Regions from separate parts of the Stenotrophomonas sp. STEN008 genome, predicted to be linked through region 3. Evidence: predicted binding sites of a transcription regulator. Region 3 holds the regulator's gene; each other region holds the start of a gene.

Region 1 (9,870 bases), on a different contig from region 3:
GCGGTTGATCGGGCCGGGGTGCAGCACCGCGGCGTCCTTGCCGGCGCGGGCCAGGCGTTCGCGGGTCAGGCCGTACTGGTCGTGATACTGCTCCAGCGACGGCACCAGCCCTTCTTCCATGCGCTCGCGCTGCAGGCGCAGCATCATCAGTGCGTCGACCCCTTCCAGCATCGCGTCGAAATCCTCGCCCACCACGCAGCCCTTCAGGGTTTCGTCGTCCGGCAGCAGCGACTGCGGGCCACACACGCGGATCTCGCCCACGCCCAGCGTGCGCAGTGCGTGCAGGTCGGTGCGGGCGACGCGCGAGTGCTTCACGTCGCCGACGATCACCACCTTCAGCTTCGAGAAATCCGGGCCCTTGGCCTGGCGCAGGGTCAGCATGTCCAGCAGGCCCTGGGTGGGGTGCGAACTGCGCCCATCGCCGGCGTTGACGAGGGCGGTGCCCTCGCCCGCCGCTTCGGCCAGTGCGGCCACGGCACCATCATCGGGATGGCGCACCACGAAACCGCGCACGCCCATCGCTTCCAGGTTGCGCAGCGTGTCGCAGGCGGTTTCGCCCTTGCGCGTGGACGAGGTCGACGCATCGAAGTTCAGCACGTCGGCGCCCAGGCGCTGCGCGGCCAGCTGGAACGAGCTGCGCGTGCGGGTGGACGGTTCGAAGAACAGCGTGCACACCGCGGAACCGGCCAGCACGTGCCGCTTGTTGCCGACGCGGCCGACCGCCGCGTCGCGGATCTGCCCCGCGCGGTCGAGCAGCTGCAGCAGGGTGTCGCGGGGCAGGCCCTCAAGAGTCAGCAGGTGGCGCAGGCGGCCGGAGGCATCGAGTTGCTGGGCGGTCATGGCGGGAATCGTGCAGTCAGGGAATGGGAGTGGCGTCGTCCGGCGAGGACAGCCAGCGGTCGATGATCACCGCCGCAGCCACCGCATCGAGCGCGGCCGCATCACGGCGGCGCTTGCGCCCTTCGGCGCGCTCGACGGCGAAGCGGCGGGCGGCTTCCACCGAGCTTGAGCGCTCGTCGATCATCACCACCGGCAGCTTGAATCGTTCCCGCAGCTGGCGGGCGAAGCCCTGCGCGCGCTTGCGGTTGGGTTGGTCCTGGCCGTCGAGCGTCAGCGGATCGCCGACCACCAGGCCATCGGGCTTCCATTCCTTGATGAGGCGTTCGATCGCCGCCCAGTCCGGGCCGTTGCCGTGCACGTCGACCACGGCCACGGCACGCGCATGCGCGGCGAAGGCACTGCCGATGGCCACACCGATCCGTCGCGCGCCGACATCGAAGCCGAGCACGGTGCCATCGCGACGGAGGGCGGCCGGCTCAGACATGGCCGCTGTAATCGGTGAGCCGGAACAGATCCACGCCGATGCGCGAGGCAGCGCCCTGCCAGCGCTGCTCCAGCGGCAGCTGGAACACCAGTTCGGCGTCGGCCGGCACGGTCAGCCAGCTGTTCTCGGAAAGCTCGCTTTCCAGCTGCCCGGCGCCCCATCCGGCGCAGCCAAGGGTCACCACGGCATTGGCCGGGCCTTCGCCGCGGGCCATTGCTTCGAGAATGTCGCGCGACGTGGTCAGGTACAGGCCATCGCCCACCGTCAGGCTGGAATCCCAGGGCCGCGCATCGTCGTGGATGACGAACCCGCGCTCGGGATGCACTGGCCCCCCGTTGAGCACCATGCGCGCCTGCAGGTCGCCATCGCTGGTGGCGATGTCCATCTGCGACAGCACCTCGCCCAGCGTGTACTCGGACGGCTGGTTGACCAGCACGCCCATCGCCCCGTTCTCGTCGTGCTGGCAGATCAGCGCGACGCTGCGGGCAAAGGTCGCGTCGAGCAGCGACGGCAGCGCGACGAGCAGGTGATCGGCAAGGGAAGTGGGAGTTGCGGGCATGCCGCCATTCTAGCCGCTGGCCGCCCCCGATGCCTGCACCTGCCGGTCACGGCGCGCATAATGACCACCCCGTACCGCAGGAGTTCGCCTTGTCCGGATATTGCCTGATCGCCCCCGGCCACCCGGTGCACGACTACTACCACGCGCACGAGTACGGCTTCCCGCAGCGCGACGAACGCGAGCTGTTCGAGCGGCTGGTGCTGGAGATCAACCAGGCCGGCCTGAGCTGGGAGACCATCCTGAAGAAGCGGGAAGGATTCCGCGCGGCCTACGATGCCTTCGACGTGGACCGGGTCGCGGCCTATGCCGAGCAGGACATCGAGCGCCTGCTCTCGGACCCGGGCATCATCCGCAATCGCCTGAAGGTGCTTGCCGCGATCCACAACGCACAGGTGATCCAGCAGCTGCGTGCGGACCACGGCAGCTTCGCCGCCTGGCTGGACGCGCATCACCCACGCAGCAAGGCTGACTGGGTGAAGCTGTTCAAGAAGACCTTCCGCTTCACCGGCGGCGAGATCACCGGCGAATTCCTGATGAGCCTGGGCTACCTGCCGGGTGCGCACGCCGCAGACTGCCCGGTGCATGCGCGGCTGCTGAAGCTGTCACCGCCCTGGCTGCAGGCCGTCGCCCGCTGAACCGGACCCGCCGGGCATGGCCCGGGGCTACCACCCGCTGATCTGCATCCGCCGGGCATGGCGCGGCGCTACCGCATGGCCTGACCGTCGCGCAGCGCTGCCGGGTACCGCCGGGCCATGCCCGGCGAGCGTCCGGCGCCGGAAATCCGGCGCATTCAGAAAGCGCATCGACGTTAAAGAGAAGGGGCACACGGCCGATACATCCTCCGTGCACCTCCCGAGAACGTCCATGTACTCACGCATTTTCATCCGTCTGGCCGCCCCCCTGGCCCTGACCCTGCTGCTCCCCTTCGCCATCGGCTTCGAATGGCCGGCCGCCCTGCGCTGGGCGATCCTGACCACGATGACGCTGAGCTGGCTGGGCTTTGCGTGGTGGACCGCCCGCGCCCAGGCGCACCGCTCACCGGAACAGGCCCGCGTCCTGCGTGAGCAGGACCAGCTGCTGACCGAACTGCGCAGCTTCGTCGGCAACGAAATCGACGGTTCGCGCGGTGAAGTGGAACGCGCCCGCGACCTGATCCGCCAGGCGGTATCGAGCCTGGGCGGCAGCTTCGATGCAATGAACCGCAAGTCGCGCCAGCAGAGCCAGGCGCTGTCGCGCATCGTCGACCGTGCCGGCGATGAAGGCAGTGCGGGCCTCGACGTTGCGCGGTTCGCCCAGCATGCCAGCCATCGCATGGAGCAGCTGGTGGAAGCGCTGGAACAGGTCAGCGGCCAGAGTTCGACCACCGTGCAGCACATCGACCAGATGGCGCAGCACCTGGACGGCATCTTCGCGCTGCTGGAAGACGTCAAGTCGATTGCCGACCAGACCAACCTGCTGGCGCTGAATGCCGCCATCGAAGCAGCCCGTGCCGGCGAGGCCGGCCGCGGCTTCGCGGTGGTCGCCGACGAAGTGCGCAACCTGTCCGAGCGCTCGACCACCTTCAACGAACAGATCCGAAAGCTGGCCCACAGCTCCAAGGACGCCATCGCCAAGGTCCGCGAGACGGTCTCGCACATGGCTTCGCGCGACATGGACCGCTCCCGCGAAGCACGCCAGGAAGCAGCGGCCATGCTGGACAACGTGGCGCAGATCAATGCTTCTCTGGGCGAAGGCATGCGCGAGGTGTCCGAGTGTGCGCGTGCCATCGACGGCAGCGTCGCCGAGGCCGTGCGCGCGCTGCAGTTCGAAGATATCGCCACGCAGGCGCTGGGTGGCGTGCATACCCACCTCGACCGACTGACCGCGATCAACCGCGAAGCGGTGGCCCTGCAGGAACTGCTGCACCGCAATGGCGGCGTCTTCGACGAAGAGATCGCCAGCGCGCTGCAGCGCACCGGCAACCGTCTGCGCGAACTGCGCAACGAATGGGAGCGCCCGCCGCACAAGCCGGTCGCCCAGCAGAACATGGGCGCCGGTACCGTCGAACTGTTCTGAGACGCGTGTCCGCTGCCCTCTCCGGCAGTCTGCAAGGCCCCGGCTCGACCGGGGCCTTTGCCTGTGATCCACCGCCGAATGCATCCTGTACGCGCCCCATGGCCCTGATCAGCGCCCCGCCCTCCTCCCTCACCGACATCGAACGCCCGCGCAACGCCAGCGTGCGAGAACAGCTGCAGCAGCTGGAAAAGGTCGCGCATGAGGAGATCCGCGAGCTGCAGCAGCTCGCCGATGCGCGCTCGCCCTCGCCCGGTACCACCAGCGAACTGCTGGGCATGGCCTGGGACCTGGGGTTGGATGGAGATGCCCTGAAGTAGTGCCGGGGCGTGCGTGGATGGGGCGAGCTCAATGTGCGACGGCCAGAAGGCACGCGTGCTCGGGCCGATGCTTCTGGCCCTGCGTCTTTCCTCCTCTAGCGGAGCTGGAGCGGCCCCGTACAGGCGCTGCGGATGCAGCTGACGATTGCGTACGATGACAGTTCCCCACCACGCATGGATGGTTCCGGGGATGCATGAGTTTCGGATTTCTTGCATGGAATGCGATCAACGCACCCTTCATCGTGCCGGACCGATTTCGGTTCAGATCAGCCCAGCCCGATGACCAGCGCCGCCCTCTGCCTTTCGCTTGCCTTGCAGCTTCCGGTTGCCCCCGACCCGTTGACCCTGGATCCCGATTCCCTCGCGACGCTTCAGCAGGCGCTGCAGACATTCGGAGCGTTCCAGCACCCTTATTCTGCTCCAATCGACGCATACGACCCTGACGCGGGGGTGATCGACGCAACGGTCGAGGTCTCCGCGGGCTGCCTGCAGGAGGGTCCCAAGGTCATCGTCCTGGACGATGATGGCGACGAGACACCCGAGCGCTATCTGGTACTGGACGAGCCATGGCAGAGCCTTCCAGCGGGCACATTGCTGCTCGTCTGCGGAGACAGGGCGGTCGTCATTTCAGCTCAGGACTGGAGCCGGGAGCTTGCAAGAGCCGAGATCATGCTGACGTTTCTCGACCTGCTGCCTGGAGATTCGGAAGCCAGGGACCAGCTGGAGAGTTGCTCGGCAGTCTCGGATTCCGATACATCCGATCCCTTCGTGAAGAGCATTCTGGATCAGCTCTGCGCCAGCACTCCAGGTACACCTGTCACTGACACCGCCCTGGCCCTCTGGAAGGGCAGGCTCCCGGATGCATTACTTGCACTGTGGCAGCGCGACGGCCTGGCGCGCTATCACGATGATCGACTGACTATGGTCGATCCTGCCCAATACGAAACCGTCCTGGCTGCCCTTCTGGCAGGCAGTCCGCCGCGGGACAAGGACAACCTTCATGTATATGCGATCTCGCCATTCGGCCAGATGCTGATCTGTGGCGAGAAGACTGGCGTCGACCTCACGCTTGAACCACACGAAGGCTACCTATGCGCGCCTGCAGCGCTGACTCTCCCAGCAAGCAACGCCGTCCGCAACAGGAGCCTGCACGACTTCCTGCTGACATTGGATGATCCTGAGCTGGATGTCCTGACCGAGGACGAGGAGCCAATGTTCTGGCGAGTCCGTGAGATGTTGGGGCCGCTGGGCGACGGAGAGATCTACACCTCGACGGAGCCCGTGCCAGAGCACGGCTGGCGGATAGACCGCCTGGTGAAACGCAAGGCGCTGGATGTGCTCGCAGAGCTTGCGCAGCGTCGCTGACTGCTGACACATGGAGGATGTACCTGCGTGCATGCCGACCAAGGTCGGCACCTACCAGAGCACGTGCCGGACAGCGCAGGTCGTCAACGCACCAGCAGCGCTTCGTTGCCGGCGTCCGTGCGCGACGGTGACTGATGCTGCTGGCGCAGCCACTGCGCCAGGTCGCGCGGGCTCAGCGGCCGCGAGTACAGGTAGCCCTGGATCTCGTCGCAGCCCTGGCGGCGCAGCATGTCTTCTTCCTGGTGCGTTTCCACACCTTCGGCCACGACCTTCATGCCCAGCGCGTGGCCCAGGTGCACGATGGCCTGGGTCACCTCGGCCGTACCCGAGTCGTGCAGCATGCCCTGCACGAAGCTGCGGTCGATCTTCAGGCGGCCCACCGGGAACCGGTTGAGGTAGTTGAGGTTGGAGAATCCTGTTCCGAAATCGTCCACCGCCAGCGGCACACCATGCCGTTCCAGCACGTCGAAGCAATGACGCAGGATGTCGGTGTCACGGATCAGCGCCGACTCGGTCAGCTCAAGTTCCAAGCGCTGTGGCGGCCAGCCATGGGCATGGCAGATCTCGATCACCCGCTCGGCGAAGCCGCGATCACGCAGCTGCACGGCCGAGACGTTCACCGCGATGCGGTCGAAGTGCAGACCGGCTCTGTCCCAGGCAGTGGCCTGGCGGCAGGCTTCGTTCAGTACCCAGTCGCCGATGCGCACGATTTCACCGCACTTCTCGGCGATGGGAATGAACTCGGCCGGGCTGCAGTAGCCGATGCCGGGTCGATGCCAGCGCAGCAGTGCTTCGATGGCCGGTGGCTCGCCAAGGTGGGCGTGCAGCAGCGGCTGATAGGCCAGGCTGAACTCCTCGCGCTCGATCGCGCCATGGAGTGCATGCTCCAGCTCAAGCCGGCGCTGGATGCGGGCCAGTGCATCCTGGCTGTAGTACTGGTAGGTGTTGCGACCGGCTTCCTTGGCCGCATACATCGCGGCATCGGCGGCGCGCAGCAGTGAATCGAAATCGGTCTGGGTATCGCCCAGCATGGCGATGCCCACGCTGGCCCCCACCTTCAGCGTGGTATCGCCGCGGCGCAGCGGCTCGGCCAGCGAGCCGATCAGCTTGCGCGCCACGTGGCCAGCGTCTTCCGGTTCGGCCAGGTCGCGCAGCACCACGATGAATTCGTCACCGCTGAAGCGGCCGAACAGATCGTTGTTGCGCAGGTTCTGGTGCAGTCGGGTGGCCGCCGCCTTCAGCAGCGCATCACCGGTGGCATGGCCGAAGCTGTCGTTGATGGTCTTGAAGCCATCCAGGTCGATGAACAGCATCGCCAGCGAGGTGCCGCGATCACGCGCTTCCTCGATTGCTTCAGCCGTCTGCTCGCCCAGCAGCACCCGGTTCGGCAGGCCGGTCAGCAGGTCGTAATGGGCCAGCAGCTCGATTCGCTCATTGGCCTCGCGCTCTCGCGTGATGTCACGGAACAGCACCACGAAACGTGGCGGCAGGCCATCGCGCCGATCCAGCTCGATCAGCACCTGCACCCATACGCGCAGGCCCGATTGACGATAGAAGCAGAGATCCAGCTGCTCGGGCAGTCCGCCACCGGCAATCCGGCCCAGCGCCGCCTCGAACGCACTGCGCGAGTCCTCGGTGTACAGCGCCAACGCCTGGTCCAGGGTGATCGGCTCCTTGCGCAGTCCGTGGATGCGATAGCACTCTTCGGTCCATTGCATGTGCCGGGTCTGCACCTCGATCTCGCACCCGCCGATGCGGCCCAGGGCCGAAACGCGGTTGAGCAGCTCGGTACGCCAGCGGATCAGCGCATCGGTCTGGTGCTGTTCGGTGATGTTCTGCACCTGGCCCAGCAGGCGCTTGGGCTGGCCCTCGCCGTCCAGCAGCGGCTGCATCCACAGCCGCAGATGCAGCGATGGTTCGCCGCTGCCGCGGGCCAGCTCCAGTTCGAGGCTGGCGGAGCGGCCATCGCGCCACAAGCGGCGCCAGGCTGCCCGCAGCGCTCCACGTGAACGCGGATGCAGCTGCTTGAGCCAGCGTCGCTGGCCGGGCACGTTGCCGGGCTCAAGTGCGAGCAGCGAACGCAGTTCGGGCGACCACCAGAAGGAGCCCGTGCCTGGATCGAACGACCAGCTGCCCATGCTGGCGATGCGCTGCGCCTCGCTCAGGTGCACCTGCTGTTCGTGCAGCAACGCCTCCAGCTGCTTCTGCTGTTCGATGTCGGTGTGGGTGCCGACCATCCGCAGCGGCTGGCCGTCGGCAGTGCGCGCGACCACGCGGCCACGATCAAGCACCCAGCGCCACTGCCCGTCGGGCTGGCGGAAGCGGAACTGTGCGCTGTACTGGTCGCTGGTTCCACGCAGGTGCTGATCCAGCGCGGCGCGCACGTGGCCGATGTCCTCGCCGTGCACGCGCGCCAGCATTCCGCTGGCGGTCTCTTCGCCCAGGCCAGGGGTGCGGGTGACGCGATCGCTGGGAATATCCCAGTCCCACAGGCTGTGGCCAGCGCTGTCCAGCGCCAGTTCCCAGCGTCCGCCACCCGCCAGCGGCACCGGTTCCGGCACGCTCAGGGTGAAGGCCAGCAGATTGCCGGCGCCGTCATGCACGGCGCGCAGGTGGCCGTCGTAATGCCCGCGCGGCCCTCCCGGCAGGCTGCACGCAACAATGCCACCGTCGGCGGCCAGCAGACGCAGGTCCTCCAGCATCGGCGCGTAGGCCGCGACCGTCGCCGGCAGGCCATGCTCGCGCGCGGCCGGATTGGCTGCCAGCGGACGGCCAGTGCGGTCGACGATGACCAGCGCCGACGCGAGCGGATGCTGCAGCAGGCTGGCGATGATCCCTTGGTCCACGCGATCTTGCTCCGGATGAAACGCCCGACAGCGGGGCACGCAGTGGTTAACGGCGCCTGCGGCGGATAATTGAGTGGCTACGGGGCACCTGCGCGGTAAGATGGCCGGCGCCCCTACCTGCTGCCCTGTCCATGCCCGCAGAACCGACCGGCACCGCCCCTGTTCCCGACCCGCGGATGGCCCAATCGCTGGGCCGCGATCGTCGGCGGATCGTGCTGAGTTACCTGGCGATGGCCCTGGCCTGGATGATCGCCACCGACAGCGCCGTGCAGCTGCTGGTACCCGATCCGTACCAGGCATCACTGTGGCAAAGCCTGAAAGGGTCGTTCTTCGCCCTGGCCAGCGCCGGGCTGCTGTACCTGCTGCTGCGGCCGCTGGCCGAGCACGTGCTGCTCACCCATGCCCGCCTGCAGGCCTCCGAGCTGCGCCTGCGGCAGATGTTCGAGGGCAATCCCGGGCCGATCCTGGTCTACGATCTGGACAGCCTGGCCATTCTCGATGCCAATCCTGCGGCCTGCAGCGCCTTCGGCTGGGAGCGCGAGGAACTGCTTGAGCGCACCATCGACGTGCTCTGGCCGCCCGGCCAGGACCAGGCGCTGCAGACCAAGCTCGAAGCCATCCGGGAGGCGCCCGAGCAGCTGTGCATCCTGCGGGCGCAGCTGCAGCTGCGCGATGGCAGCCTGCGGCAGATGGAGCTGCGCTCGAACGCAATCGGTTACGACGGCCACAACGCACGCCTGCTGATTGCCATCGATCGCACCGCCGAGGACCTTGCACAGCTGCGCCGGGACCAGGCACTGGCACGGGTGGAGGAAGCGCATGAGCTGGCGAAGATCGGCGCCTGGGAACTGGACCCCTCCAGCGGGCTGGGCCGGTACTCCAGCCAGGTCTATCGCCTGCTCGGCCGGCGCCCGCCGGAAGCGCGCCGCTGGCATCGCTTCGACGAACTGCTGGTGGCGGCCGATCCGGCCACTGCCGCGCAGGCAGACCAGCTGCTGGCCGAACTGTGTTCCGGCGAACCGGTGCAGGTGGACGTGCTGCTGCCGCTGCTGTCGATGGATGGCCGCGCGTTGATGGTGCACCTGCGCGCGGCCAGCGGCGTTGACGAGGCCGGCCGCGACCGCGTGCTCGGCACGCTGCAGGACGTGACCGAGCGCGAGCAGTCGCGGCGGCTGCTGCGCGAACGTGAGGAACAGTTCCGCGAACTGGTGCGTGTACTGCCGGACGGCGTGGTCATCCTCTTCGAGGAGCACGTGCTGTACGCCAACGCCTGGGCCGCGAGTCTGTTCGGCTATGGCGGCCATGCCCTGCTCGGCGAGCCGCTGGCGGCTCTGGTCGCCGACAGCGATCTGGCGCGGGTACGCGTGCAGCTCCGGGCCGGCCAGCCCCAGCACGGCCCCGGCC
Region 2 (9,870 bases), on a different contig from region 3:
CGACCGCCAGCTCTACGACTACACCCAGGAGCTGAAAGACCGCTACCTGCGCAAGTCGGTACCGCTCAACAAGGTCTGCTACGACAACACGCTGGAAGTGATCAAGCATGCATTGGGCACGCATACCGCCATTTCCCGCGTGCATGGCAGCCGCCTCAAGGCCAGCCGTGAGATCCGCATCGCCACGGTGTTCCGGCAGGCGCCGGCCGCCTTCCTGCGCATGATCGTGGTGCACGAACTGGCGCATCTGAAGGAAGCCGACCACAACAAGGCCTTCTACCAGCTCTGCCAGCACATGGAGCCCGATTACCTGCAGCTGGAATTCGACACCCGCCTGTACCTGACCGAGCTGGCCAACCGCAGCCAGCGCTGACCGCGCGCAGGGGCTACACTGCGCGGCCCCCGCCCGACCTGCCCGCCCATGGAACCGATACGCCTCGACAAACGCTTGTCCGCCCTGCTCGGCATCCCGCGCGGCGAAGCGCGGCGCTACATTGAAGGTGGCTGGGTCACGGTCGATGGCGAGGTGGTCGAACAGCCACAGCGCCCGGTCGATGACACGGCGGTGATCGTGGTCGATGAACAGGCCAATGACAGCAAGGCCGAGCGCGTGGGCATGCTGCTGCACAAGCCGGCTGGTGCTGCCGCCGAAACCCTGTGTGCGCTGGTCAGCAGCAACAGCCACAGCGCTCTGGACGCCAGCGGCATCCGGCCACTGCAGCGCCATTTCCACGGGTTGCAGCTGGCTGCGTCCCTGCCCGCGGCAGACAGCGGCCTGGTCGTGGTCAGCCAGGACCCGGCCACGCTGGCCCACCTGCAGCGCAATCTCGGCCGCACCGAACAGGAGTATCTGGTCGAAGTGGCAGAAGGCGGGCCGGAACGGGGCCCCTGGCTGCTGGCCCGGCTGCAGCAGGAGTCGGGCGGGGCCAAGGTGAGCTGGCAGAGCGAGCAGCGGCTGCGCTTCGCCGGCAAGGGGCTGACGGCCAAGGGCCTGAAGACCGCGGTGGCTGCCGCTGGCCTTCAGGTCACCGCCCTGCGCCGCCTGCGCATCGGCCGGGTGGCACTGGGCCCGCTGCCGCCGGGACAGTGGCGCTACGTGGGCAGCGACGAACGGTTCTGACGCGCGCCGCCGCGCGGCACGCCGATCCACTAGCATGGGGCCATGAGCCCGCCTGCGCCTGTGTGGCGACGCCTGTTGCGCGTCGTTGCGATCATCTTCGCCATCCTCCTGCTGCTGGTCCTGTCCGGACTGCTGCTGGCCGACCACCTGACGCCACAGGCGCACGGTGAGCCGTCGCACGTACTGCCGCTGCAACCGGCGCAGACCCGCATCGACCAGCAGGTCGTGCCGCTGCAGGAGGCGCACCCCGGGCAATCCGGCGTGGCCTTCCTCGGCGATGGCATGGATGCATTCGCGGCGCGCGCGATGATCACCGCGCAGGCCGGGCGCAGTCTGGACCTGCAGTACTACATCTGGCACGACGACCTGATCGGTCACCTGATGGCCAGAGCGCTGCATGACGCCGCCGAGCGCGGGGTGCGCGTGCGCATCCTGCTGGACGACATGAATGCCAAGGACAAGGACGCGCTGATGATGGCGCTGGACCGGCATCCGAACATCGAGATCCGGCTCTACAATCCGTTCCGCAACCGCAGCGGCATCCTGCGCATGGTGGAGATGGTGCAGCGCTTCTTCAGCGTGAACCACCGCATGCACAACAAGAGCTGGATCGCCGATGGCCGTGTTGCCATCGTCGGTGGCCGCAACATCGGCGAGGAGTATTTCAGCGCGCGCACGGATGTGAACTTCCAGGACCTGGACCTGCTGGTCGCCGGCCCTGCCGTTGCACAGGCGAACCGGATATTCGACGACTACTGGAACAGCCCGGCGGCGATTCCGGTCTCCGCGCTGGCCTTCCATACCGACGCGCAGCTTCGCCTTCTGGTGCGTGAGTCCGACCATGAAGCGCAGCGCGATGCTGCCCGGCCCTATCTTGCGCGCGTGGCCGAATCACGCCATCGGCAGCGTCCCAGCCCCGAGCCGCTGCACTGGAGCAGCACCGTGCGCATCGTCTCGGATCCGCCGATGAAACACCGCAACGACGACCGCGGCAGCTGGCTCGTTACCGGGCTGATCGGTGAACTGGAGTCTGCGCGCAGCAAGGCCTTGTTGATTTCGCCCTACTTCGTGCCGGGCAACGAGGGCCTGGACGGGCTCTCGGCAATGGCGTCGCGCGGCGTGCACGTGGGCATAGTGACCAACTCCCTTGCCGCCAACGACGTTGCGGCCGTGCACGGCGGCTACATGGGCTACCGCGTGCCCCTGCTGAACGCCGGCGTGCACCTGTATGAGCTGAAGGCACAGGGCCAGGCGGGCGATGCAGGCCTGTTCGGCAGCAGCGGGGCCAGCCTGCACACCAAGGCCTTCCTGGTGGACGACCACCGTGGCTTCGTCGGTTCCTTCAACCTCGACCCGCGCTCGGCCTATCTCAACACCGAAATGGGGGTGCTGTTCGACGATCCCGTGCTGGGCGCGCAGCTGCGCGACGAGTACCTGCGCCTGGCCGACGCCAGGCACAGCTGGTGGCTGGCAGTGGACAACCGCGATCGGCTGCGCTGGCTGGAGCGTGAGCCTCCGCCGCGCTGGGTGGAGGACGAGCCAGGTGCTACGCGGCGCCAGCGCTGGCTGTCGCGGATCATCAGCTGGCTGCCGGTGGAATCGCAGCTGTAGCGCTCAGTGTGCCCTGGCCTCGCCTTCATGCGGGGCGTCGTCCAGTGTTTCCACGCTGCGACCATGCAGGCGCCGCCAGATCCAGCGAAGCGCATGGGGCGGAGCCGACGGCAGCTGCTCCAGCAGGGCCAGCATGCGGCCCTGGGTGGAGTGGCCATGCCGGCACAGCAGGCTCGCCGCCGCCGCTGCGCTGCCCAGCCGCAGGCTGTCGGACAGAGGGCCCGAGGCGTCGGCCGCCAGGGTCTGGTGTACCGGGTCGGGCAGCTCCCAGGCGGCGGCCACCCGCTGTGCCAGCGGCAACGACCACTGCTGCAGCAGCTGCAGAGCCAGGGCCGGCTGCACGTCCTCGCCGCGCGCCTGGGCTTCCTGCAGCAGCTGGCGCATCACCAGCGCCGCACCGAGTCCCTGCACCAGGCCCAGCCACTGCGCAGCGAAGGCATCGCCGGAGTTCACGCTGCGTGCGTGGTCGGCAGCAGCACGCGATGCCAGCAGGGCGTGCTCCCAGGTGATCGTGCTGAACTGCGGGAACCGCTCGCACTGAACCTGCATCACCGGCTGCACCAGCACCGCACTGATGATCTGCCGCACGCCTTCCGTGCCGACCAGGGTCACCGCCCGCTGCAGGCTCTCGACCGGGCGTTCGTGCACCTTGTACGCGGGACTGTTGGCGATACGCAGCAGGTTGCCCGTGAGTACCGGATCCTGGCCGATGATCGCCGCCATCACCCGTGCCGAGGCGGCATCATCGTTGACGGTCTGGATCAGCTGCGGCAGCAGCTGCGGCCGGCGCGGCAGCTGCCGCGTCGCCCAGTCGCGATCCTGCAGCGCGTCCGCCACCGCCTGCGCCAGTCCGGCGCTGGCGGCATCGACAGGGCCGGGCTCGCCCGCCAGTCGCGGGTACAGCGCCAGCGCGTGCAGGCCACGCTGCAGCTGCGCGGCGATCTCTCCCGGGGGCACTGGGTCTCCCTGCAGGCGGGCAGCCGCAGCGGCCACCGCCTGACGCGGCCCCGCCGACAGACGCGACGGCGCCGCGCCGGTCAGCGACGCAAGCCAGCCGCGTACCCTGCGTGCCCAGGCCAGCGTCACCGGCCGTGATCCTGTCGATGTCGTACTGCGCTCGCCATGGCCCGTCTCTGTCTCTTCACACGATCCGGCCACTGGCCATCGACGCAGCATCGGCCGCGCTTTCATCTTCTTTAACCCGCAGTGCCCGTCGACGTCGACGGCAGACACTCGGGGAATGGACTAGAATGGCGCCGCGCGACCCGTCCCCCTGCACCGACGACGTCGCTTTTTTTGTTTTGGGACCCTACCGTTCACTGGTCGTTCGCTGCAGTTCGCCGCCGTTCGCACCATCGGAGACGCCATGCTATTCGAAACCCTCGCCACCACCGGCCACGAACAGGTGGTGTTCTGCCACAGCCATGACGCCGGCCTGAAGGCGATCATCGCCATCCACAACACCACCCTGGGCCCGGCCCTGGGCGGCGTGCGCATGCGTCCCTATGCCAGCACCGACGAAGCGCTGGCCGACGTGCTGCGGCTGAGCCGGACGATGACCTACAAGAATGCGCTGGCCGGCCTCAATGTCGGTGGCGGCAAGGCGGTGATCATCGGCGATCCGAAAGCGGACAAGACCGAAGTCCTGTTCCGCGCCTTCGGTCGCTATGTCGATTCGCTGGGTGGCCGCTACATCACCGCCGAAGACGTCGGTACCGACGTCAACGACATGGAGAACATCTACCTGGAAAGCCAGTTCGTGACCGGCGTCCACCAGGTGCATGGCGGCTCCGGAGATCCCGCACCGTTCACCGCCTACGGCGCGCTGCAGGCGTTGATGGCGTCGATGCGTTTCAAGTTCGGCCACGAGGAAGTGGGCAAGACCAGCATCGCAGTGCAGGGCCTGGGCCACATCGGCATGGAACTGGTCAAGCTGCTGCGCGACCGCGGCGCGAAGCTGTATGTCACCGACCTGGACGCGGCCCTGGTCGATCGCGCAGTCAGCGATTTCGGCGCCGAAGCAGTGAAGCCGGACGAGATCCACGAAGTGAATGCCGACGTCTTCGCGCCGTGCGCGCTGGAAGGCTCGATCAATGCCGACACCCTGCCGCGGATCAAGGCCAAGATCATCTGTGGCACCGCCAACAACCAGCTGTCCAGCCTGGAAATCGGCGATGAACTGCACGCGCGCGGCATCCTGTACGCACCCGATTACGCGGTCAATGCCGGTGGCGTGATGAACGTGTCGCTGGAGATCGATGGCTACAACCGCGAGCGCGCGATGCGCCTGATCCGCAGCATCTACCACAACCTGACACGCATCTTTGAACTGTCGCAGCGCGAGAACATCGCGCCGCAACGTGCGGCCGACCGAATCGCCGAGAGCCGCATCCTGTCGATCGGCAAGCTGAAGATGCCGCTGGGCCGCAGCACCCCGCGCCTGGGCAATCTGCGCGGCGGTTGACCGCCCCTGCCGGGCCTCGGCACGGCGCCCCTCCGGGCGCCGGCAACCCCATGATGGATCAGAACCCGGCACTGTAACGCAGCGCCGCTTGCCGTGCGTCATCACCGCCGACACGCTGATCGATGCCCAGGCTCAGACGGCCACTCCGCCCCCACCACGACTCCAGCGCAAGCCCGAGCAGGGCGCTGCCACGCGGTGAGTCGGCACCTGGCAACGGTGCCCACGCGTCGACACCGACGAAGCTGGCCTGCCACTCCCCGGCGCCGCCCTGAAGGCGCTGCTGCCATTCGGCGTGCCCGCGCAGCGTCCAGCGTCCCCAGCCGCGCTCGCCGCGCAGCCCCGCCAGCAGTTGGCTGCGCTGCGCACGATTGGCTTCACCCCGCAGGCCGAAACCGAAGCCGCCGCGCTCGTTGAACGCCGCGGTATCCACCCGCGTGGCACTGGCACCGACATACGGTGTCAACGACGCGCCGACGGTGCCGAAGCGATAGCCGCTTTCGACACTGGCGCTGCTGAATCGACCGCCGTAGCGCGCGGAAACGCCGTAGGCACCTGCACCCAGCAGCAGCTGCCGGTCCAGTTCGCGGGTGAACCGCCCTGTGCCGAACTGTGCCAATGCATAACCGTGCCCAACGCTCCAGCCGGCATACAGCTGCGCCTGCGCCTGGCGGTCCTGCCCGCGGTCACCGTTGAAGGCACTGCCACCGTTGCTGCGTGTTTCACCGAACGCCATGCCCAGCAGGCCATGGCTGCCCAGCGGCACGTCCTGACCGGCCATCCAGCCCCGGCTGTCGGTCGCGCTGCCGGCGAAACTGCCCTGCCCTGCCTCACCCAACGTGCTCTGCCAGGCACCGCGCAGCGCAGGCAGAGCCTGCACGCGATCGAAACGGGCGGCCACCGCGCGTCGCGACATGTCGATGCTGTCGAAGGCCGCCGCCTCGGCACGCGCGTGGGCCTTGCCGGACAGGCTCTCCAGCGTGGCCGCCAAGCCCGTGCTGCGCTGCAGGCCGGCCGCTGCGCCACCGAATGGTGAATCCTGCAACGCGTGGTTGCCGTCCAGTTCGACGAACGCGCCTTCCAGCCGCGCCGCAGTTGTCTGCACACCGGCATTGAGCCCACGCGCAGCGGCGGTGACACTGATCCGGGTCAGGTTCAACCATGCGTTGTTGCTGTCATAGCCATAGCTGGTCTGCAGCAGGGCCAGCCCCTGCAGGCCACTGGATGTGGCCGCGGTGCTGAAGGTGCCGGTCAGGCCGGCTGCGGCATGGATCAGATCCTGCCGGGTACCGTCCTGCGGCACGTAGCCATCGACGAATCCGTGGACGTGCACGCCACCGTCCAGACGGGCGCTGCCGGTGACCTGCAGCGCGTTGGCCCCCAGCGCGATCATCAGCTGTGCGCCGGCCTGCTGCACGTAGTTGCCTTCGATGGTCGCCGTGGTGTTGGCAGTGGTCAGGAACACACTGCTGCCGTTGGTCACATTGCCGACCACGCGGGGCGTGCCGCCATTGAACTGCAGGCCGCTGGATGATGGATCGGCCTGCGGCAGGATGCTCACGCTGGAACGGATCACGCCGCCGTCGCGCAGCGACAGCACACCGCCTTCGATGCGGGTGGCACCGCTGTAGCTGCTGTTGCCGGTCAACGCCAGCACGCCAGCGCCCTGCTTGACCAGGCCGCCACTGCCGACGATGTCGTTGCTCCAGACCGAACCGGTGGATGCTGCGTCGACATTGGCAATCACGTCGCCCCAGTCGAAACGTCCCGGCCCGTTGATGGCCCTGCCGATGTCGAGCAGGCCGTAGCCGAACACCGGGTCCACGCCGGCGGCGCCGATGTCCTTGGCCGTGCCGAGCAGGGTCTGCCGTACCAGGTTGTTGTCGAAGTACGGATACCGCTCCCACACCAGCGCGGCTGCGCCCGACACCAGAGGTGCGGCGAAGGACGTGCCGTAGTTCCAGAAGTAGCTGGTGCCCGCGTCATCCGGATAGACCGCGCTGCCCGGCGCCGCCAGACAGTAGCGCGCCGCCTGGCCGCAGGCATTGGCGTAACCGGCCAGCGTGTCCGGCGCGTAGGGATCGACGGCCGTGGCCACCAGCCAGCCGCGCTCCAGATCCGCAGCCGGTCGCGAGCCTGCCACGCCCGCCTGGCCCGGCAACGCCGCCAGGCTGCTGGGCTCGCTGCGCGCATCGTTGCCCGCGGCGAACACCACCAGCCCGCCGTGATTGATGACGAAAGGCCGGTACTCGCCGGCGACCTGGGCGGTGGTGGGCAGGTCGGTCCAGTACAGCCCGCCCCAGGAATTGTTCATCACCTTGACGTTGTAGCTGATCAGGTCGCGGTGCACCTGGGCCACTCCGAGGGTGCCGCTGAAGGAATTGCCCTGGCCGCTGCCGTCGTCTGCCGGCGGCTTGTCGGAGATGATCCGCGCCGACACGATCTGCGCACCGGGCGCGATGCCGCCGGGCCAGCGCCCGACCGCTGCGCCCGCGGCCAGGCTGGCGACGGCAGTGCCATGGCCGACCACATCGTCCACGCCCAGATTGTTGCGGGCAGGGTCGATGTAGGTGAGGTTGGCCACTACCCGCCCGTTCAACGCGGCGGCCGCGCGCTGCACGCCCGAATCGACGATGCCGATGCGCACGCCCCTGCCGGTGGCACCGGTGGCCTGCGCGGCACCCGCATGGGTGACCGACAGGTGCGCATCGAAGGCCGGCTCCAGCGGTTTGGGCGGGGGCGGCGTGGTCGGCGGCGGCGGTGCAGGCGGCGGCGTGGTGGGCGGCGGGTCAACGCGCACGTTGCCACCGCCACCTCCGCCCCCACACGCCGTCAGCGCCATCGCCAGCGCCGCTGCCAGGACCGACCGTGCCATCGTCGTGCGTTCCATCGATTCCATCCCATGAACGTTGGCCCGCCTTCATCCCGGCGGGCATGCGGCGCCATCCAGCGGCAGCCATCCCCGACCCTCTATACTTGGGCCGACCCCCACGCAGTCTGCCGGGAAACCGGAGCGCATCCAACGCCCCCCGGTCTCCTTTCCGAACATTGCTTACGCATCAACGAGATTGCCATGTCCAACATCGTCATCGCCGCCGCCAAACGCACCGCCATCGGCTCCTTCCTCGGCCAGTTCAACGGTGTGCCGACCCCGACCCTCGGCGCGGCCGCCATCGCCGCAGCGCTGGAGCAGTCCGGTGTCCCGGCCAGCGACGTTTCCGAAGTTCTGATGGGCTGCGTGCTGCCGGCCAACCTCGGCCAGGCGCCCGCCCGCCAGGCCGCGATCGCCGCCGGCATCCCGCTGTCCGTCGGTGCCAGCACCCTCAACAAGGTGTGCGGCTCGGGCATGAAGACCATCATGCTCGGGCATGACCTGATCAAGGCCGGTTCGGCCAAGGTCGTGGTTGCCGGCGGCATGGAGTCGATGTCCAACGCGCCGCACCTGCTGCCCAACTCGCGCACCGGCAACCGTTTCGGCAACTTCCAGGCGGTGGACCACATGGCCCACGATGGCCTGGTCAACGCCTACGACGGCAAGGCCATGGGTGAATTCGCCGAATGCGCCGTGGACAAGTATCAGTTCAGCCGCGAGGAGCAGGACGCCTACGCCATCGAATCGGTCAAGCGCGCGCAGGCGGCGCAGACCAACGGTGCGTTCGCCGACGAGATCGTCGCGGTGAAGGTGGCCACCCGCAAGGGTGAGGTCGAGGTCGACACCGATGAACAGCCCGGCCGCTCGGACATCGCCAAGATTCCGACCCTGCGCCCGGCATTCAAGAAGGACGGCAGCGTGACCGCTGCCAGCTCGTCCAGCATTTCCGACGGCGCCGCCGCCGTGGTGCTGCTGACCGAGGAAGACGCCAAGGCCCGCGGCATCACCCCGCTGGCACGCATCGTCGGCCACGCCACGCATTCGCAGGAGCCGGAGTGGTTCACCACCGCACCGATCGGCGCCATCCACGCATTGCTGCAGAAGACCGGCTGGTCGCTGGACCAGGTGGATCTGTTCGAAATCAACGAAGCCTTCGCCGTGGTGGCGATGGCCCCGATGCGCGAACTGGGCATTCCCCATGACAAGCTCAACGTGAATGGTGGGGCCTGCGCATTGGGCCATCCGATCGGCGCATCCGGGGCACGCCTGGTGGTGACCCTGGTCAACGCCCTGCGCACGCGCGGTGGCAAGCGCGGCATTGCCACCCTGTGCATCGGTGGTGGCGAGGCGACCGCAATTGCCATCGAATTGATTTAAAAAGGTTTAACTGCGATTTCGCAAAAATGAATGCGGGATCGCTTGACAGCCAAACGTGGCTTGTCATCATGTTGTCGGCGCGCAGTTGCGCGTTGCCTAATCTAACGACGAGGATTCACACAATGAGCATCAACAAGCTGCTGGTCGCGATGTCCCTGGCTCTGGCCCTGGCCGCCTGCTCGAAGCAGGAAGCTGCCCAGGACGCCGCTGCTTCGGCCAACGAAGCCGCCACCGAAGCCCAGGCTGCTGCCGATCAGGCCGCCGCTGCTGGCGCCCAGACCGCCGACGCTGCCCAGCAGGCCGCCGACACCGCCGCCACCGCTGCTGACGCTTCGGCTGACGCCGCTGCCCAGGCTGCTGGCGCCGCTACCGACGCTGCTGCTGAACAGGCCAAGGACGCTGCCAAGGCTGCCGAAGGCACCGCCGAGC
Region 3 (9,870 bases):
GATGGACGGCGCCAGCAAGTTCATCCGGGGTGATGCGATTGCCGGCATCCTGATCCTGTTCATCAACATGCTCGGTGGCCTCGCCGTGGGCGTGCTGCAGCATGGCATGCCGTTCGGCGATGCCGCTGCGACCTACACCCTGCTGTCCATCGGTGACGGTCTGGTGGCGCAGCTGCCGGCCCTGCTGGTTTCCAGCGCAGTGGCGATGCTGGTCACCCGTGCCTCGCGCTCGCAGGACATGGCACAGGCGATGACCGGCCAGGTGTTCGGCCAGTACCGTGCCCTGGCCATCACGGCCGGCATCATCGGCCTGGTCGGCCTGGTGCCCGGCATGCCCAACGTCGCTTTCCTGACGCTTGCCTCCATTCTCGGCTTCATCGCCTGGAAGCTGTACCGGAAGGGACAGGCCCCGGCCCCGAGCGACGCTGCCGGCAGCGACCCCGGCGCGGTCAGTGCGCTGGGCCGACCGGCGGCGCCGGCCCCCACCGCGGAACTGAGCTGGGACGAACTGCGCCCGGTCGACCCGCTGGGGCTGGAGGTCGGTTACCGGCTGATTCCGCTGGTGGACAGCAATCAGGGCGGCGAACTCATGGCACGCATCAAGGGCGTGCGGCGCAAGCTGACCCAGGACGTGGGATTCCTGATTCCATCCGTGCACATCCGCGACAACCTGGAACTGCCGGCCAACGGCTACCGCGTGCTGGTACATGGCGTGCCGGTGGCAACCGCCGAGATCCATCCCGACCGCGAACTGGCGCTGGACCCCGGCAGTGCGCTCGGCCCGCTGGACGGCATCGCCGGCAAGGATCCCGCCTTCGGCCTGGACGCTACCTGGATCCAGCCGCACCAGCGCGCCCAGGCCGAAACCATGGGCTACACCGTGGTCGACCCGGCCACCGTGGTCGCCACCCATCTTTCCCACCTGATCCGCGAGCATGCGCCGGAGCTGCTGGGCCACGAAGAGGTGCAGCACCTGCTGGCCAACCTCGCCAAGAGCGCGCCCAAGCTCGTCGAAGATCTGACGCCCAAGGCGCTGCCGTTGTCGGCCGTGGTGCGGGTGCTGCAGAACCTGCTGGTGGAACGCATTCCGATCCGCCAGCTGCGCAAGATCGCCGAAGCACTGGTGGAGCACGCGCCGTCCAGCCAAGACCCGGCCACGCTCACCGCCGCAGTGCGCACCGCGCTCGGCCGCTTCATCGTGCAGGAGATCGCCGGAATGTCGGCGGAGCTGCCGGTGTTCACCCTCAACCCGCAATTGGAACGCGTCTTGCAGGAGTCCACGCAGGGCAACGGCGCCGCGCTGGAACCCGGGCTTGCCGAGCGACTGCATCAGAGTCTGGCCGAATGTGTCAGCAAGCAGGAAGCCCGCAACGAGCCCGCGGTCGTGCTGGTTCCCGGCCCGGTACGTGCCGCGTTGGCACGCCTGGTCCGTCACAGCGTTCCGTCGCTGTCGGTACTGGCGTACAGCGAAGTGCCGGAGGACAAGCGCCTGAAGCTGGTCGGAACGATCAGCTGACGCCGCCCACCGATGCGTCAGAAAACAGACACCACCTTCGAACCACCGCAACAGACAGATGCCAAGGGGAACCCGTTCCGTGCAGACCACCGACCACCCGCGTTCTCCCACCCCCACCCCGCCGTCCCCGTCCCGTGACCACAGCATGAAAATCAAACGATTCGTCGCCGCCGACATGCGCTCGGCCATGAACCTGGTGCGCAAGGAACATGGTCCCGATGCTGTGATCCTGTCCAACCGCCGGATCGAGGAAGGCGTCGAGATCGTCGCCGCAGCCAACTATGACGAGAGCGCGGTGCAACGCGCGCTGGAAGCCTCGCGGCGCGACTTGGCTCCGCCGCCGCCGAAACCGCGCACCGCCGCGGATGCAGTGATCGCCGCGGTCACCCGTCGCCGCTCCGCGACACCGGCCCAGCAGCCGGTGACGGCCACCACATCGGCCGTGGCCGCCCTCGCCCGCGCGGCCGTCGGTGCCACCGGCCGCACCCTGGACAGTGCGGACGAGATCGTGCCCACCCGCGGCAGTTCCGGCTTCGCTGCCACCCTGGCGCGTGCCACCGTCAACGATCCGGCACTGCCGGAGCAGATCTTCGCGCCGTTCGCGAGCGCCGTCGTGGCTCCCGCACCGGCGCCCGCCAACCGCGCCCGTTTCCTGATCGACCCGCCGCAGGACGAGCATCACGAATCCCCCGCGCCGGCAGTTCTGCCGCCGCCGCTGCCGATCACCGCTGCGGCCACTGCGCAGGCCGAGTCCGTGCACCCCGAGCCGCCGTACGCGCAGGACGTTGCCGAGACCACGCCAGCCCCTGCCGCTGCCGCTGAAGCGGAGACCGCGCCGGCCCCGGCGCCGCTCCTTGCCCCGACGCCGGTACTGACGGTGGTTGCACAGGACGATGCCGAGATCCGCCAGCTGCGCCACGAAGTGGCCGGCATGCGCCAGGTCATCGAGCGCGAGATGAACCGCTTCACCGACGAGCGCCTGCGCGGCTGCCCGGTGCGGGCGACCGCCCTGGACCTGATGGACGAGTACGGATTCGATGCCGGGCTGGCCCGCGATGTGGCCATGCAGATACCGCTGGAAACCGAAGCCCACCGGGGCCGCGGGCTGATGCTGGGCCTGATCTCGCGCAGGCTGCCGATCGCGCCGGTCGATCCGCTGGAAGAAGGCGGCGTGATCGCTCTGGTCGGTCCGACCGGGGCCGGCAAGACCACCACCATCGCCAAGCTCGCCTCGCGCTTCGCCGAGAAGCACGCGCCGCGCGATGTGGCCCTGGTCACCACCGACACGCTGCGCATCGGTGCCCGCGAGCAGCTGTACGGCTATGGCCGCCAGCTCGGCATCGCGGTGCATGAAGCCAACAGCGGTACCGACCTGGACCAGCTGCTGGAGCGGCTGAAGGACTACAAGCTGGTGCTGATCGATACCGCCGGCCTGGGCCCGCGTGACCGCGCCCTGGCCGCGCAGCTGCAGTGGCTGCGTGCCGCCCGCCAGGTCCGCACTCTGCTGGTGCTGCCGGCCAATACCAGCTTTGGCGACATGGACGAGGTGGTGCGCCGCTTCGGCTCGGCCAACCTGCAGGGCCTGGTGCTGAGCAAGCTGGATGAGACCGGCCGCTTCGGCAACGCCCTGTCAGTGGCGGTAGACCACGCGCTGCCGATCACCTGGGTGACCGATGGCCAGGACGTTCCGGACGACCTGCACCGGGCCAGCGCGGCCAATCTTGTACTTCGCCTTGAAGATTTGCGCCGAGCGGCCGATATGCCCTGCAACCCGGAGTTGAACCATGCCGTCGCGTGAGTACGCCAAGCTGACCAAGACCTTCCCGCTGTCGGCCACCCGCAGCGAGCCGCTCGGCCCTGTGCGCACCATCGCCGTGACCGGCGGCAAGGGCGGCGTCGGCAAGACCAACGTCTCGGCCAACCTGGCCGTGGCGCTGGCCGGCATGGGCAAGCGCACGCTGCTGCTCGACGCCGACCTGGGCCTGGCCAACATCGACGTGATCCTGGGCCTGAATCCCACCCACACCCTGGCGGATCTGGTCGCCGGCCGCTGCTCGCTGGAAGACGTGATCGTCGAAGGTCCGAACGGCGTGCTGGTGGTGCCGGCCGCGTCCGGTCGGCGGCACATGGCCGAGCTGGCCCCGGCCGAGCACATCGGCTTGGTGAACGTGTTCTCCGAACTGGAACGCGAGCTGGACATCATGGTGGTGGACACCGCCGCCGGCATCACCGATGGCGTACTGACTTTCTGCCAGGCCGCACAGGACACCGTTGTCGTGGTCTGCGACGAGCCGGCCTCGATCACCGACGCCTACGCACTGATCAAGGTGCTGTCGCGCGAGCGCGGCGTGGACCGCATCCAGGTGGTGGCCAACATGGTGCGCGACCCCAACGAGGGCCGCGTGCTGTATGAAAAGCTGACCCGGGTCTGCGAGAAGTTCCTTGCCGATGTCTCGCTGAACTACCTGGGCTGCGTGCCGCAGGATGACTGGCTGCGCCTGTCGGTGCAGCGCCAGCAGCCGGTGGTGAAGGCCTATCCATCCAGCCCGGCGGCGCTGGCGATCACCGAGATCGCCCGTCGCACCGCCCGCTGGCAGGCCCCCACCGAGCCACGCGGTGGCGTTGAATTCTTCCTCGAGCGCATCCTCAAGCAACGCGGGGTGGCAGCATGAAAGGCGCGGCCCAGTACAGGGAAGTCCAGCGCTCGGCGGCGACCGAGGTCATCGCCCAGCACTCGGACCTGGTGCGGCGCATCGCCCATCACCTGGCCGCACGCCTGCCGGCCAGCGTCGAAGTGGACGACCTGATCCAGGCCGGCATGATGGGCCTGATCGAAGCCTCGCGCAGCTACGACGCCGACCAGGGTGCCTCGTTCGAGACCTATGCCTCGATCCGCATCCGCGGCTCGATGATCGACGAGATCCGCCGCGGCGACTGGGTACCGCGATCGGTGCATCGGCGCGCCCGCGATGCGGCCGCCACCATCCGCCGCCTGGAGCAGACCACGGGCCGTGCAGCCAGTGCCACCGAGGTGGCGGCGGCCATGGACATGCCACTGCCCGAATACCTGCGGCTGATGGAGGACGCCTCGCGCGGCCAGGTGCTGAGCCTGGAATCGCGCATCGAAGACCAGGGCGAACTGGACACCGTCGCCCAGGGCGGACCCACACCGCAGCAGGTCCTGGAACGTGGCGAATTCGGCCGCGAACTGGGCAAGGCCATCGGCCATCTGCCCGAACGCGAACAGCTGGTGCTCTCGCTGTACTACGAGCAGGAGCTGAACCTGAAGGAGATCGGCGCGGTGCTCGGCGTGAGCGAATCGCGCGTCTGCCAGATCCACGGCCAGGCCGTGCTGCGCCTGCGCGGCCGGCTGAAGATCTTCGAGGCCGCGGATGCCGGGCTTGAAGAATGAACATGCCTGCGGCGGCCACGGCCACCGCGGGCGACTGAACAACAAAGGAACTCCGCTTTGAACAAGAACATGCGCATCCTGATCGTCGACGACTTCTCGACCATGCGCCGCATCGTCAAGAATCTGCTGGGCGATCTGGGCTTCACCAACACCGCCGAAGCCGAGGACGGGCATGCCGCACTGTCGATGCTGCAGAGCCAGCCGTTCGACTTCGTGGTCACCGACTGGAACATGCCGGTGATGACCGGCATCGAGCTGCTCAAGGCGATCCGCGCCGATGCCAAGCTCAAGACCCTGCCGGTCCTGATGGTCACCGCCGAGGCCAAGCGCGAGCAGATCATCGAAGCGGCGCAGAGCGGCGTGAACGGCTACATCATCAAGCCGTTCACCGCGCAGACGCTGGAAGAGAAACTGGGCAAGATCTTCGAACGCCTGGCGGCCAGCGCCTGATGGACGCCACGGTCGACAAGAACGCCCTCGCCCTGCGCCTGCAGGAAGCCCTCGACGCGCTCGAATCCGGCGACGAGAGCGCCTGGCGCCAGCGCATCGATGCCCTGGTGGCCGCACGCACGCAGCCGATGATGAGCGGCCTGTCACGGCTGGCCCGCGAACTGGGCCAGGCCCTGGGCGAACTGCCGACCGTCCCCAGCGAGGCGGGCGAGCTGGACGACGCCTGCGCGCGCCTGGACCATGTGGTGGCGATGACCGAACAGGCCACGCACCGCACCCTGGACCTGGCCGAAGAGTGCCGCAGCCTCACCGAACAGCTGCGCGCCGAAGGCCTGCAGCCGGGGCAGGATGCGCAGCTGGAACGCATCCGCCACAACCTGACCGAGATTGCCCTGACCCAGAGCTATCAGGACCTGACCGGACAGATCATCCGTCGCGTGGTCGGCATCGTCCGCCGCGTGCACGAAGGCTTTGGCGCGCTGGGCCTGCCACCGGAGCAGCATCGCACCGATCCGGCGCTGGCCGGACCGGCACTGAAGGGACTGGACCGTCACGCGGTCTCTCAGAACGACGCCGACGACCTGTTGTCGGACCTGGGACTGTAAGCATGAGCGCGGTATCCGACGACATCACCGCCGATTTCATCATCGAGGCACAGGAAATCCTGGATCGCCTCGGCGAACAGCTGGTGTCGCTGGAACAGGCGCCGCAGGACGCCGACCAGCTCAACGCCGTGTTCCGTGGCTATCACACGCTCAAGGGCGGCGCCGGCTTCCTCGGCATCACCGCCATGGTCGAGCTGTGCCATGCCGCCGAAGAGGCACTGGGCGCCGCCCGCGCTGGCCAGGCGGTGCTGCAGCCGCATCACTTCGATGCCGCACAGCAATCCCTGGACTACCTGCAATCGATGCTGGATGCCGTGTCTTCCGGCAACGAACCCGGCTATGCCCCGCCGGACCTGATCGCCCAGTTCGACGTGCACGGCGCTGCTGCGCCGGCCGCCGCCGCTCCCGCAGCGGCCGCGCCCGCTGCCGGTGACCTGATCACCGACGACGAGTTCGAGGCCCTGCTCGATCAGCTGCACGGCAGCAACGCCCCCACCGCGGTGGCGACGCCGGCCAAGGCCGACGATGGCCTGATCAGCGAGGATGAGTTCGAAGCCCTGCTTGACCAGCTGCACGGCGGCGCCGCCCCGGGCGCGAAACCCGTGACTGCCCCGCCGGCGCCTGCACTGCCCGCACCGCGCCCCGCGGCCGCCGCGGCCAAGCCCGCGGCCAACAAGCCGGTGGCCGAGGCCGAGCACACCGTGCGCGTGGATACCAAGCGGCTGGATGCGATCGTCAACCTGATCGGCGAGCTGGTGCTGTCGCGCAACCGGCTCAAGACCCTGCGTGCGCGCCTGCGCGACGAGGAACTGGACCGCGCCGTGTCGACCCTGGACATCGCCACCGCGCGCCTGCAGTCGGCAGTGATGCGCACGCGCATGCAACCGGTCGGCAAGGTGTTCTCGCGCTTCCCCAAGGTCGCCCGCGATGTTGCCCGCTCGCTGAAGAAGGAAGTGGACCTGGAGCTGGTCGGCGCCGAAACCGAGCTTGACCGCAACCTGGTCGAGGCCCTGGCCGACCCGCTGGTGCACCTGGTCCGCAACGCCATCGACCACGGTGTGGAGATGCCCGATCTGCGCGAAGCACAGGGCAAGCCACGCATGGGCCACGTGCGTCTGTCGGCCCAGCAGGAAGGCGACTACGTCAGCATCGAGGTGCAGGACGATGGCGCCGGCATCGATCCGGAAAAACTGCGCGCGAAAGCACGCGAAAAGGGCTTGATCGACCCGGAGGCGGCGGCCCGGCTGAGCAGCGAGGAATGTCTGCACCTGGTGTTTCTGCCCGGCTTCTCCACCAAGCAGCAGGTGACCGACATCTCCGGCCGCGGCGTCGGCATGGATGTGGTGCAGTCGCGCATCCGCGAGCTCAGTGGGCAGATCCAGATCCAGTCGGAACTGGGCCGGGGCAGCCGTTTCCTGATCCGCGTGCCGCTGACCCTGGCGATCCTGCCAACCCTGCTGGTGCAGGCCGGCGAGGACGTCTATGCGCTGCCGCTGGCGCGCGTGATGGAAGTGCTGCATGCACCGCGCACCTCGCTGGGCTGGTTCGATGGCCGGGCGGTGCTGGATCGTCGCTCGCACACCCTGCCGCTGGTCGATCTGCGCCAGTGGCTGGATGTGACGCCCGCCGCCTCGGCGCTGCTCACCATCGTGGTGCTGCAGGCCGGCGAGGCGCGCTTCGGCCTGGTCGTGGACCAAGTCCGTGGGCGCGAGGAAGTGGTCATCAAGCCATTGCCGAAGGCCCTGCGCGGCCTGCGCGGCTACGCCGGTGCGACGCTGATCGGTGATGGCCGGATGGCCCTCATCCTCGACGTGGATGGCCTGCGATGACGCTCGCCGGGCATGGCCCGGCGAACCAGAAACTGTGACTACCGTCTGTACGCGATCGACCGGTGTCTCAAGTCCCATTCACACACGCCGATACCGGACCCATGGATAGACTCAGCCTCATCGGACTCTTTCTCGCCCTGGCCTCGCTGGTCGGCGGCAGCATCCTCAAGGGCGCCGGACTGGCGTCCCTGTGGTCGCCTGCGGCGTTCGTGATCGTCATCGTCGGCACCATCGCCGCGATCCTGCTGCACACCGCACCCGCCGTATTCAGGCATGCCTTCCGGATCGTGCGCTGGGTCGTGCGCCCGCCGCACAGCGATCGTCGCGAGCTGATCCAGCAGATCGTCGAGTGGAGCAACATCGCCCGCCGCCAGGGCCTGCTGGGCCTGGAAGCGCAGGTGGAAGCGCAGCAGGATCCGTTCCTGCGCAAAGGCCTGCAGCTGCTGGTCGACGGCGTCGAGCCCGAATCGATCCGGCACATGCTGGAGATCGAGCTGGGCAGCCAGGAACACCGTGACCAGGCCGCTGCCAAGGTCTTCGAGGGCATGGGCATCTATGCGCCGACGCTGGGCATCATCGGTGCGGTGCTGGGCCTGATCGCCGTCATGAAGAACCTGGCCGACCCCAGCAAGCTGGGGCATGGCATCGCCGCCGCCTTCACCGCCACCATCTACGGCATCGCGTCGGCCAACCTGCTGTTCCTGCCGATCGCCGCCAAGCTGAAGGGAGTGATCGCCCACAACAGCCGCGACCGCGAGATGGTCATCGAAGGCCTGATCTCGATCGCGCAGGGCGAGAACCCGCGGAACATCGAAACCAACCTGTCCGGCTTCCTGCACTGACATGGCCCGCCGCAGACACCACGAAGAGCACGCCAACCATGAAGCATGGGCGATCCCCTATGCCGATCTGATGACGCTGCTGCTGGCCTTCTTCGTGGTGATGTATGCGATCTCCTCGATCAACGAAGGCAAGTACCGGATCATGGCCGATGCGCTCACCGATGCCTTTGGTGGCGCGCCGCGCACCATCAATCCGGTGCAGGTCGGCAACAAGCAGGTGCAGGGGGGCGGCTGGGACAGTCCTTCGGTGATCAAGTCCGGCACCAAGATCGGCCCGTCCGCACCGGCACCCTCGCACGACCCTACCCTGCTGCCGGCCATGGCCTCGCAGATGCGCATGCCGGTCTCGGTGCACGACCAGCAGCAGATCGCCCGTGCCGAGCGCCAGCTCAGCAGCATCGCCGACCGGTTGACCGCCGCGCTGTCGCCGCTGATCGAGCGCGGCATGATCAGCGTGCGCCGCACCGAGCTGTGGATCGAAGTGGAGATCAACAGCGACATCCTGTTCCCGACCGGCTCGGCGGCGCTGGACGTGCACGCGCGCGGGACGCTGTCCAGCCTGGCCGGTGTGCTGCGCGACGTACCCAACAGCGTGCGGGTGGAAGGCCACACCGACAACGTGCCGATCGCCACCGCCACCTTCCCCTCCAACTGGGAACTGTCGGCCGCGCGGGCCGCCAGCGTGGTCCACCTGTTCGCCGACCAGGGCCTGCAGCCTTCGCGTCTGGCCATGGTCGGCTACGGCCAGTTCCGCCCGCGCGAGGACAACGACAGTGCGCAGGGTCGCAACCGCAACCGGAGGGTGATGGTCATCATCCTGGCCGACACCTCGCACTCGGTCGACCCGCTGGGCCAGCGCCTGAACGCCGCCAACGGCGCGGCCGACCCGTCCGCCGGGCCTGCGGCAACACCCGCCACAGTGCCCTCCCCGTCCCCCATCGCACCGGTGCAGTTGCCACCGGTGCCGGCTGGCAGCCGTGTCGGCGCCGCCGCTCCCCCGGCAATGAAGGAGTAAACCCATGCGCATCTGGGCAGTCGCCAACCAGAAGGGCGGAGTCGGCAAGACGACGACCACCCTGGCCCTCGGTCGCAACCTGGCCACGCAGGGCCATCGCGTGCTGCTGATCGATCTTGATCCCCACGCCTCGCTCAGCCGCGCCTTCGGCGTGCCGGTGGACCCGCCACCGACCGGCGTACTTGAGCTGTTCAGCGCACC

The links. Region 3 encodes FliA, which starts transcription of late flagellar genes. Its sites were predicted from a motif close to TAAAGTTTNNCNNNCNNNGGCCGATAA; they were not measured.
Region 1: a site for FliA is predicted at 2,693-2,719, ahead of ACVOME_RS17240 (methyl-accepting chemotaxis protein). Genes of this name have one in related genera too.
Region 2: a site for FliA is predicted at 3,904-3,930, ahead of ACVOME_RS06555 (HDOD domain-containing protein). Genes of this name have one in related genera too.

What each region holds. Positions count from the first base shown of each region.
Region 1 covers NZ_JBRRET010000052.1:6,522-16,391, reverse strand. Annotated here, with positions in the region: gene ACVOME_RS17260 (aspartate carbamoyltransferase catalytic subunit) at 1-840, opposite strand, end outside; gene ruvX (Holliday junction resolvase RuvX) at 857-1,324, opposite strand; gene ACVOME_RS17250 (YqgE/AlgH family protein) at 1,317-1,883, opposite strand; gene ACVOME_RS17245 (DNA-3-methyladenine glycosylase I) at 1,973-2,518, shown strand; gene ACVOME_RS17240 (methyl-accepting chemotaxis protein) at 2,748-3,938, shown strand; gene ACVOME_RS17235 (hypothetical protein) at 4,037-4,255, shown strand; gene ACVOME_RS17230 (GAD-like domain-containing protein) at 4,535-5,620, shown strand; gene ACVOME_RS17225 (bifunctional diguanylate cyclase/phosphodiesterase) at 5,704-8,466, opposite strand; gene ACVOME_RS17220 (sensor histidine kinase) at 8,598-9,870, shown strand, end outside.
Region 2 covers NZ_JBRRET010000008.1:109,416-119,285, forward strand. Annotated here, with positions in the region: gene ACVOME_RS06540 (M48 metallopeptidase family protein) at 1-373, shown strand, start outside; gene ACVOME_RS06545 (RNA pseudouridine synthase) at 422-1,120, shown strand; gene ACVOME_RS06550 (phospholipase D family protein) at 1,163-2,731, shown strand; gene ACVOME_RS06555 (HDOD domain-containing protein) at 2,735-3,817, opposite strand; gene ACVOME_RS06560 (Glu/Leu/Phe/Val dehydrogenase dimerization domain-containing protein) at 4,098-5,195, shown strand; gene ACVOME_RS06565 (S8 family serine peptidase) at 5,254-8,082, opposite strand; gene ACVOME_RS06570 (thiolase family protein) at 8,266-9,441, shown strand; gene ACVOME_RS06575 (hypothetical protein) at 9,564-9,870, shown strand, end outside.
Region 3 covers NZ_JBRRET010000005.1:146,938-156,807, forward strand. Annotated here, with positions in the region: gene flhA (flagellar biosynthesis protein FlhA) at 1-1,516, shown strand, start outside; gene flhF (flagellar biosynthesis GTPase FlhF) at 1,662-3,314, shown strand; gene ACVOME_RS04485 (MinD/ParA family ATP-binding protein) at 3,301-4,188, shown strand; gene ACVOME_RS04490 (RNA polymerase sigma factor FliA) at 4,185-4,928, shown strand; gene cheY (chemotaxis response regulator CheY) at 4,986-5,378, shown strand; gene ACVOME_RS04500 (protein phosphatase CheZ) at 5,378-5,983, shown strand; gene ACVOME_RS04505 (chemotaxis protein CheA) at 5,986-7,812, shown strand; gene ACVOME_RS04510 (flagellar motor protein) at 7,914-8,654, shown strand; gene motD (flagellar motor protein MotD) at 8,656-9,669, shown strand; gene ACVOME_RS04520 (ParA family protein) at 9,674-9,870, shown strand, end outside.